Regions from separate parts of the Diaphorobacter nitroreducens genome, predicted to be linked through region 2. Evidence: predicted binding sites of a transcription regulator. Region 2 holds the regulator's gene; each other region holds the start of a gene.
The links. The regulator NrdR, encoded in region 2, represses ribonucleotide reductase genes. The targets are predictions, from matches to a motif close to CACNANATNTNGTG.
Positions count from the first base shown of each region.

Region 1: a site for NrdR is predicted at 1,128-1,141, ahead of BA022_RS14735 (ribonucleoside triphosphate reductase). Genes of this name have one in related genera too.
Region 3: a site for NrdR is predicted at 1,306-1,319, ahead of BA022_RS18070 (ribonucleoside-diphosphate reductase subunit alpha). Genes of this name have one in related genera too.

Region 1 covers NZ_CP016278.1:3,132,663-3,135,909, reverse strand. The annotation lists gene BA022_RS14735 (ribonucleoside triphosphate reductase) at 1-1,113, opposite strand, end outside; partial or broken gene BA022_RS14730 (bifunctional diguanylate cyclase/phosphodiesterase) at 1,408-3,247, opposite strand, start outside.
Region 2 covers NZ_CP016278.1:654,147-657,393, forward strand. The annotation lists gene BA022_RS03050 (CBS domain-containing protein) at 1-332, shown strand, start outside; gene aroC (chorismate synthase) at 425-1,525, shown strand; gene nrdR (transcriptional regulator NrdR) at 1,602-2,051, opposite strand; gene glyA (serine hydroxymethyltransferase) at 2,064-3,247, opposite strand, start outside.
Region 3 covers NZ_CP016278.1:3,867,134-3,870,380, reverse strand. The annotation lists gene BA022_RS18080 (sigma-54-dependent transcriptional regulator) at 1-472, shown strand, start outside; gene ampD (1,6-anhydro-N-acetylmuramyl-L-alanine amidase AmpD) at 453-1,052, shown strand; gene BA022_RS18070 (ribonucleoside-diphosphate reductase subunit alpha) at 1,408-3,247, shown strand, end outside.

The DNA of each region.
Region 1 (3,247 bases), 1.6 Mb from region 2:
CGGCAGGCCGTACTTGGCCGTCATGTCGAACAGGGCGACGGCGTTCTCGCTCTCCCACGGGAAGTCGGGCGTGATGTTGTAGGTGGGGATGGGGAAGGTGAACACGCGGCCCTTGGCATCGCCCGTGGTCATCACGTCGATGTAGGCGCGGTTGATGACGTCCATCTCGGCCTGCAGCTCGCCGTAGCAAAACGGCATCTCCACGCCGCCGATCACCGGCACCTGCTCGCGCAGATCCTCGGGGCAGGTCCAGTCGAAGGTGAGGTTGGTGAACGGCGTCTGCGTGCCCCAGCGCGAGGGCACGTTGAGGTTGTAGACCAGCTCCTGGATGCACTGGCGCACGGCGGCATAGTCCATGCCGTCCTTGCGCACGAAGGGCGCCATGTAGGTGTCGAACGACGAAAACGCCTGCGCACCCGCCCACTCGTTCTGCAGCGTGCCGAGGAAGTTGACGATCTGCCCCACGGCGGAGCTCATGTGCTTCGGGGGCCCCGCCTCCACCTTGCCCGGCACGCCGTTCAGCCCCTCGTGCAGCAGCGTGCGCAGCGACCAGCCCGCGCAGTAGCCGCTGAGCATGTCGAGGTCGTGGATGTGGATGTCGCCATTGCGGTGCGCCTCGCCGATCTCGGGTGCGTAGACGTGCGAGAGCCAGTAGTTCGCCGTCACCTTGCCTGCCACGTTCAGGATCAGCCCGCCCAGCGAGTAGCCCTGGTTGGCGTTGGCGTTCACACGCCAATCGGCGCGCGTGAGGTACTCGTTGATGGAGCTTTCCACATGCACCAGCGTCTGCCGGTCGGCGCGCAGGGTGGCGTGGCGCTGGCGGTAGGCCATGTAGGCGCGCGCGGTCTGCAGATGGTTGGCGGCGATCAGCGTCTGCTCCACCACGTCCTGGATCTGCTCGATGGTCGGTGCCTCGCCATGGAAGCGGTGGATCAGCACCTTGGTGGCCTGCGCCGTGAGCAGACGGGCCTCGTCCTCGCCGAACTCGCCCGTAGCCTGGCCGGCCCGTGCGATGGCCGACTGGATGCGCACAGCATCGAAAGGCGTGCGCTCGCCGTTGCGTTGGATGACGTCGCGCGGCAGGCTGGCGACGATCGGAGATGGTGGTGTCATGGCAACCCTTAAAACACTACATATAGTGTTCACCATACCTATCAAACACTATAGGTAGTTTGATCAGGCACAAACCGCAGGGCAGAAAAGGGCCTGTGCAGAGGGGGGTGCGGTGCGCGGCTTGTGGCCCGCGCGCCACGGGGTGGAGCCGCAGCAGGCCCGCGCCCGAGAGGCTGGGCGGGGGATCGGGGCGCCGTGGAGGGTTTGACGCCGTTTGGCCTTCTGGCGCTTGAAGGGTAAGCGCTGGAAGCTATTAAAACAGTAGCAACCGGGTTGCGTGCGGCGCGACGCGTGTCAGGTCAACTCGACGCCAGCCTGCGCATTGCGCACAAAGGCCTCGAACGCGGCGGGCTCCAGCGGCCGGCTGTACCAGTAGCCTTGCATTTCGTCGCACCCGCAGGCCTGCAGCAACGCGGCCTGCTCGGCCGTCTCCACGCCTTCGGCAATGGTGGCCATGCGCAGGCTGTGGGCCATCTTGATGATGGCCGTCACGATGGCCTGGTCGCTGGCCTGGTGGGCGAGTTCGCGCACGAAGGACTGGTCGATCTTGAGTTTGTCGATGGCGTAGCGCTTGAGGTAGCTCATGGAGGAATAGCCTGTGCCGAAGTCGTCCAGCGCCACGCGAAAGCCCACCTCATGCAGGCGGCGGATGGTGGTCTCGGCCTGTTCCGGGTTTTCAGCGCGACGGCCTCGGTCAGCTCCACCTCGATGCGCTGGGGTGAAACGTCCATGCGCTGCAGGATGCGCACCAGCTCCTCGACGAAGTGCGGCCGCGCGAACTGCGCAGCCGATACGTTCACCGCCACCACCAGCGGCGGCAGGCCCGCGGCATCCCAGGCGCGCAACTGCTGCGCCACCTGCTCCACCACCCAGAAATCGATGGCCACGATGGAGCCGCTTTGCTCGGCGATCGGGATGAACTCGGCCGGAGACACCAGCCCCCAGCGCGGATGCCGCCAGCGCAGCAGCGCCTCGGCGCCCGCCAGCGCGCCGCTGCCCAGCGTGCGCTGGGGTTGGAACACCAGGAACAGCTCGCCGCGGTGCGCCGCGTCCTTGAGGCCGGCGGCCAGCTCCAGCGAACGCTGCGTGTGCGCCTGCATCTCGGGTGCGAAGAAGCGCAGCCCGTTGCGCCCGTCCTGCTTGACGCGGTACATCGCCACTTCCGCGGCGGACGCCAAGGTGCTGGCGGTGCGCGCGTCGTCGGGGTAGACGGCGATGCCGGCCGACGCGCTGACCGACACGGCATGGCCGTGGATCTGCAGTGTGGTCTGCAGCTGCGCCAGCGCATCCTGCGCCAGCAGCGCCACAGCCGCCTGGTCCGCCAGGGGCACGATGGCCGTGAACGCGTCGCCCGAATAGCGCGCCACGGGAATGTGCGGCGCGAGGCAGGCGCGCAGCCGGTTGCCCATCTCCAACAGCAGTTCGTCACCGGCCGCGTGGCCCAGGGTTTCGTTCACCAGCTTGAAGTTGTCCAGGTCGAACCACAGCACCGACACCCGTTCGTGGCTTGCGTCGGCGCGGTCGATGGCTTGCGTCAACTGTTCGTCGAAGGCTTTCTTGTTGAGCAGGCCGGTCAGCGTGTCGTAGTTGGAGAGGGCGCGGATGCGCTCCTCCGCCTCGCGCCGCTGCGTGATGTCCTCCATGTGCGCGACGTAATGCGTCACGTCGCCGAACACGTCGCGAACGGGGTAAAGCGAAGCGTTTTCCGTATAGACCTGTCCGTTCTTGCGGCGGTTGATGAGTTCGCCCTGCCAGGGCAGGCCGCGCGGCAGCTTGGTCCACATATCGGCATAGGTGGTCCGCGGCGTCAGTCCCGACTGCAGCACGCGCGGGTTGCGGCCCAGCACCTCTTGTGCGCCGTAGCCGCTGACTTCGCTGAAGGCCTTGTTGACGTAGACGATGCTGGCGTCGATGTCGGTGATGACCACCGGACTGGGGCTCTGGTCCAGCGCCTCCGACAGGCGGTGGATGACGGCCTCCTGGCGGCGCTGGGCCACGTGCTTCCAGAGGGCGTCGGCCACGGTCTGCAGCGCCTGTGCGTCGCGTGGGTGATAGTCCCGCGCCTTGCCGGCCACGCCCAGCAGCAGGCGCGGCCTGCCGCCTTCCACCACGGGCACGCAAGCCCAGCGGGCCG
Region 2 (3,247 bases):
AACATGGCGACCTGGTGGGCATGCTCACCTTCCGCGAGGTGATCCAGGCGCTGACGAAAAATGGTGGCGGCGTGGGCACCATGCTGGTGCGTACCGCCATGGACGACGCGCCGCTGACCTGCACGCTGGAGACCGACATGGACGAGGTGCGCCGCATGATGCTGGGCCGCCACGCGCGCTACATGCCGGTGATGGACAAGCGCATGCTGATGGGCGTGGTCAGCTTCTACGACGTGGCCAAGGCCGTGGTGGACAGCCAGAATTTCGAGAACAAGCTGCTCAAGGCCTACATCCGCGACTGGCCGCAGGAAGAATCGCGGCCGGCCAACTGATTTGGTGATCAAAATAGCTGCCAGCGCTTGTCAATCAAGCGCTGGCAGCTATTTTTTGGTAGTAACAGTGGCTCGGGGATAATCGCACTCCTATGAGCGGCAACACACTCGGTACCCTTTTTTGCGTCACCAACTTTGGTGAATCCCATGGCCCCGCCATCGGCTGCGTGATCGACGGCTGCCCGCCCGGCATGGAACTGTCCGAGGCCGACATTCAGGCCGACTTGGACCGCCGCCGCCCCGGCACCAGCCGCCATGTGACGCAGCGCAACGAGCCGGATGCGGTGGAAATCCTCTCGGGCGTGTATGAGGGCAAGACCACCGGCACGCCCATCGCGCTGCTGATCCGCAACACCGACCAGCGCAGCAAGGACTACGGCAACATCGCGCAGAGCTTCCGCCCGGGGCATGCCGACTATGCCTACTGGCACAAGTACGGCCTGCGCGACCCGCGCGGCGGCGGCCGCTCGTCTGCGCGCCTCACGGCACCCACCGTGGCTGCCGGCGCGGTGGCCAAGAAATGGCTGGCCGAGAAATACGGCACCCGCTTTCGTGCCTGCATGACCCAACTGGGCGAACTGCCCATCCCGTTCGAGAGTTGGGAGCATGTGCCGCACAACCCCTTCTTCGCACCGGTGGCCGACGTGCAGGCCTACGAGGACTACATGGACGCGCTGCGCAAGTCCGGCGACTCCTGCGGTGCGCGCATCCGCGTGCAGGCCACCAGCGTGCCCGTGGGGCTGGGCGAGCCGCTGTACGACAAGCTGGATGCCGACATCGCCTATGTGATGATGGGCCTGAACGCCGTGAAGGGTGTGGAGATTGGGGCCGGCTTTGCCAGCGTGGCCCAGCGCGGCACCACGCACGGCGATTCGCTCACGCCCACGGGCTTCGCCAGCAACAACGCGGGAGGCGTGCTGGGCGGCATCAGCACCGGGCAGGACATCGAGGTGTCGCTGGCCATCAAGCCCACCAGTTCCATCATCAGCCCGCGCGAGTCCATCGACATCCACGGCCAGAGTACCGAGGTGATCACGAAGGGGCGCCACGACCCCTGCGTGGGCATCCGCGCCGCGCCGATCGCCGAGGCGTTGCTCGCATTGGTCATCATGGACCATGCGCTGCGCCACCGTGCGCAATGCGGCGACGTGGTGCAGGCCGTGGCTCCGATTCCGGCAGTCCGCCTGGGGTGATGGTCAAAAACGGCTGCAGCGCCCGCCCAGTGGGCGCTGCCAGCTATCAATAGAAGAGCGACTGAAGCGTGGCGGCTTACTTGCGGACTTCGTCCACCAGCGCGCGGAACTCGTCGATGTCCTCGAAGCTGCGGTACACGCTGGCGTAGCGCACATACGCTACTTTGTCGAGCTTCTTCAACTCGCGCATGACCAACTCGCCGATGCGGCTGGACAGGATCTCGCGCTGCCCCAGGTTGAGCAGCTTTTCCTCGATGCGCTCGATGGCCGAGTCGATCTGCACTGTGCTCACCGGTCGCTTGCGCAGCGCCAGCTTGAACGATCCCAGCAGTTTCTCGCGGTCGTATTCGACGCGGCGGCCGTCCTTCTTGACGACCGTGGGGAAGTTGACTTCCGGTCGTTCGTAGGTCGTGAAGCGCTTGTCGCAGGCGCCGCACTGGCGCCTGCGGCGGATGAAGTCCCCGTCCTCGGAGACGCGGGTTTCGACGACCTGCGTCTCCTGATGGCTGCAAAAGGGGCACTTCATCGCAGCGGTCGATCAGCGATAGACCGGGAAGCGGCTGGTCAGCGCGTGCACCTTGGCGCGCACGGCTTCCAGGTTCGCCTCGTCATGCGGGTTGTCCAGCACGTCGGCCACCAGGTTGGCCGTGAGGCGCGTTTCCTCTTCCTTGAAACCCCGTGTCGTGATGGCGGGCGTGCCCACGCGAATGCCGCTGGTGACCATCGGCTTTTCGGGATCGTTGGGGATCGCGTTCTTGTTGATCGTGATATGGGCCTTGCCCAGGGCTGCCTCGGCCTCCTTGCCGGTGATGCCCTTGGCGCGAAGGTCCACCAGCATCACGTGGCTTTCGGTGCGACCGCTCACGATGCGCAGTCCGCGCTGGATCAGCGTTTCCGCGAACACCTTGGCGTTCTTGGTCACCTGCTGCTGATACTGCTTGAACTCGGGCGACAGGGCTTCCTTGAAGGCCACGGCCTTGGCGGCGATGACGTGTTCCAGCGGGCCGCCCTGCAGGCCGGGGAAGATGGCGCTGTTGATGGCCTTCTCGTGCTCGGCCTTCATCAGAATGATGCCGCCGCGCGGGCCGCGCAGGCTCTTGTGCGTGGTGGAGGTCACCACGTCCGCAAACGGCACCGGGTTGGGGTACTCGCCCGCGACGACCAGGCCGGCATAGTGGGCAATGTCCACCCAGAAGATGGCGCCGACTTCCTTGGCGATCTTCGCGAAGCGCTCGAAGTCGATGCGCAGGGCGTAGGCGGAGGCGCCGGCGATGATCAGCTTGGGCTTGTGCTCGCGGGCTTTGGCTTCCAGCGCCTCGTAATCGATCTCTTCCTTGTCGTTCAGTCCGTAGGAGACTACGTTGAACCACTTGCCGCTCATGTTCAGCGGCATGCCGTGCGTGAGGTGGCCGCCCTCGGCCAGGCTCATGCCCAGAATGGTGTCGCCGGGCTTCAGGAAGGCCATCAGCACAGCCTGGTTGGCCTGCGAACCCGAGTTGGGCTGCACATTGGCCGCTTCAGCGCCGAAGAGTTGCTTGATGCGGTCGATGGCCAACTGCTCGATCACGTCCACGTTCTCGCAGCCGCCGTAGTAGCGCTTGCCAGGGTAGCCTTCGGCGTACTTGTTGGTGAGCTGCGAGCCCTGAGCGGCCATCACGGCGGGCGAGGCGTAGTTCTCGCTGGCGATCAGCTCGATGTGCTCTTCCTGGCGGCGGTCTTCGG
Region 3 (3,247 bases), 850 kb from region 2:
AGAATCGGGGGTGGCCGTTCCCCACCTGACAGAGGAAGCGCTGCAGTGCATTGCACAGCACCCGCTCACCGGCAATGTGCGCGAGCTGGAAAACCTGCTGCACCGCGCGGTAGCCCTCAGCGATGGCCATGAGCTGCACGTTGAAGGCGCGCCAGCCCCCACCGTGGAGGCACCGCCACCCCTACCGCAGCCCGTACCGTCCGCACCAGCCATCGCGCAGCCCGCTGAGCCGCACGCGCCCCCTCGTTGGTCCGGCATCAGCGAAGGCATGCCCCTGCCCAACGATCTGCAAGCCTGGCTCGACCAGCAGGAACGGGAAATACTCGTGCGCGCCCTGCGCGAGGCGGGTTTCAACCGCACGGCCACCGCAGCCCGCCTGGGCATCAGCCTGCGCCAAATCCGTTACCGGATTGCCCGGCTGCACATCGAGGTACCGCAAGACGGCGACAGCCATGGCGACGCGCAGCCCTGAGCCTGCGACCCGGCGGCCTGCCTGGCATGGCGGCTGGTACGCGAATGCGAGACGCATGGACTCGCCCAACCACGGGCCACGCCCCCCGCAGGCCAGCGTGGACCTCATCGTGGTGCATTCCATCAGCCTTCCCCCCGGAGAGTTCGGCGGGGGTCATGTGCACCGGCTTTTCATGAACCGGCTGAACTGGGACGCCCATCCTTATTTCCAGCAGATTCGCGGCCTGGAAGTGTCGACGCATTTCTTCATCACGCGCGCAGGTGTGCTGTGGCAGTTCGTGGACGTGGGCCGACGCGCCTGGCACGCGGGCCGTTCCCACTACCGGGGGCGCGATGCCTGCAACGACGACTCGATCGGCGTTGAGCTCGAGGGGCTGGAAGGTGGGAGCTTCGAGCAGGCGCAGTACGCCACCCTTGTGACCCTTTGCAAGGCGCTGCGGCAGCGCTACCCCGTGCGCTACATCGCGGGACATGAGCACATCGCCCCTGAACGCAAACACGACCCAGGCCCTGGGTTTGACTGGCGTGTACTTCATGGAGCCTTCGCCGGCGCGGGTGTTCTTTTTCCGCCAGGGTGTTGATCCCCCAGGCACCCGGACGCATTGCCGCACTTTGCGCCTTCGCCTCGCCTTCACTGCTCAGGATGAAGTTGCACGCGCGTTTGCGCGCAAGATCGGCCAGCATGCCGCACCATGGCTCAAGCCGTCGGATGCGGGCCTGATCCTACGGGGGTTGCGACGGCAGTAGAAGGCCCGGGCGTTCAATCACGACGAAACGATCTTGCCAGCCTCTTACGGGGATACACTACCCCTAGTGTCTTGAACCATCAACACACACTAGATATAGTGTGCGGCGACAGTCTACGCCGCCGTTTCGCCGGCCGAAGGTGACTGCCCGTCCGCCTGGCCATTTCTCCGAACACCTCCGAGGACCTCCATGCACGCTGCGCCCCTATCCGTTCCTGTTGACACCCCATCGCCTGCACGGGCCACCCCGTCGGCCACGCCGACCGGGGCCCATCCACTGATGCACTACCAGATCATCCGCCGCAACGGCGCCGTGGTGCCCTTCGAGCCGCAAAAAATCGCCGTGGCGATGATGAAAGCATTCCTGGCCGTTCACGGGGCACAGGGAGCAGCCTCGGCGAGCGTGCGCGAAGTGGTCGATCAGCTGACCCAGGCAGTCGTGCGCGCGCTGATGCGCTCGCGCCCCGCAGGAGGAACGTTCCACATTGAGGACGTGCAGGACCAGGTGGAGCTGGGCTTGATGCGAGGCAGCCATCATGAGGTGGCACGCGCCTACGTGCTCTACCGCGAGCGCCGCGCGCAAGAACGCGCACAGAAGAAGGAACAACTGCTACCCCAGATGCCGGCCCTGTATGTACAGGACCAAGGTCAGCGCGTGGAGCTTGACATTCTGCGCCTGCAGAGCCTGGTAGAAGCCGCATGCACGGGCCTGGGATCGGACGTCCAGGCCGCGCCCATCATCGCGGAGACCATGCGCAACCTGTACGACGGCGTACCCATGGACGAGGTGTACAAGGCATCCATCCTCGCGGCGCGCACCCTGATCGAGAAAGATCCCGGCTACACCTACGCGACGGCACGACTGTTGCTGCACACCATCGTGCGCGAGGTGTTAGGCCGCGACGTGAATCCCGCCGACATGGCCCTGGCCTACGCCGAAAATTTTCCACAGTTCATCCGCCAGGGCGTGGACAACGAGTTGCTCGACCCGCGCCTGATGGAATTCGACCTGCAGCGCCTGGGAAGCGCACTGAAGGCCGAGCGCGACCTGCAGTTCGACTATCTTGGCCTACAGACGCTGTACGACCGCTACTTCCTGCATGTGCGCAAAACGCGCATCGAGCTGCCTCAGACCTTTTTCATGCGCGTGGCCATGGGCCTGGCGCTGCGCGAGGACGACCGCAACGCCCGCGCCATCGAGTTCTACGAACTGCTCAGCTCCTTCGATTTCATGAGCAGCACGCCCACGCTGTTCAACAGCGGCACATTGCGCTCGCAGCTGTCCAGCTGCTACCTGACGACGGTGCCCGACGAGCTGGAGGGCATCTACGAATCCATCAAGGAAAACGCCCTGCTGTCCAAGTTCGCGGGCGGCCTGGGTAACGACTGGACACGCGTACGCGCCCTCGGTGCACGCATCAAGGGCACGAACGGCGAGTCGCAAGGCGTGGTGCCGTTCCTCAAGGTGGTCAACGACACGGCCGTGGCCGTGAACCAGGGCGGCAAGCGCAAGGGTGCCGTCTGCACCTACCTGGAAAGCTGGCACCTGGACATCGAAGAATTCCTGGAGCTGCGCAAGAACACTGGCGACGACCGGCGACGGACCCACGACATGAACACGGCCAACTGGATTCCCGACCTGTTCATGAAACGCGTAATGGAAAAGGGCCTGTGGACACTGTTTTCCCCCTCGGATGTCCCTGACCTGCACGACCTGTACGGACAGGCCTTCGAGAAAGCCTACATCGCCTACGAGGCCAAGGCCGAGAGCGGCGAGCTGCCCCTGTTCAAACGCGTACCGGCCGTCGACCTCTGGCGCAAGATGCTGTCCATGCTGTTCGAGACCGGCCATCCCTGGATCACCTTCAAGGACCCGTGCAACATCCGCTCTCCCCAGCAGCATGTAGGCGTAGTGCACAGTTCCAATCTCTGTACCGAGATCACGCTCAACACCAGCGATGCAGAGACGGCCGTGTGCAACCTGGGATCGGTGAACCTCGCGCGCCATCTCAAGGACGGAGGCGTCGACC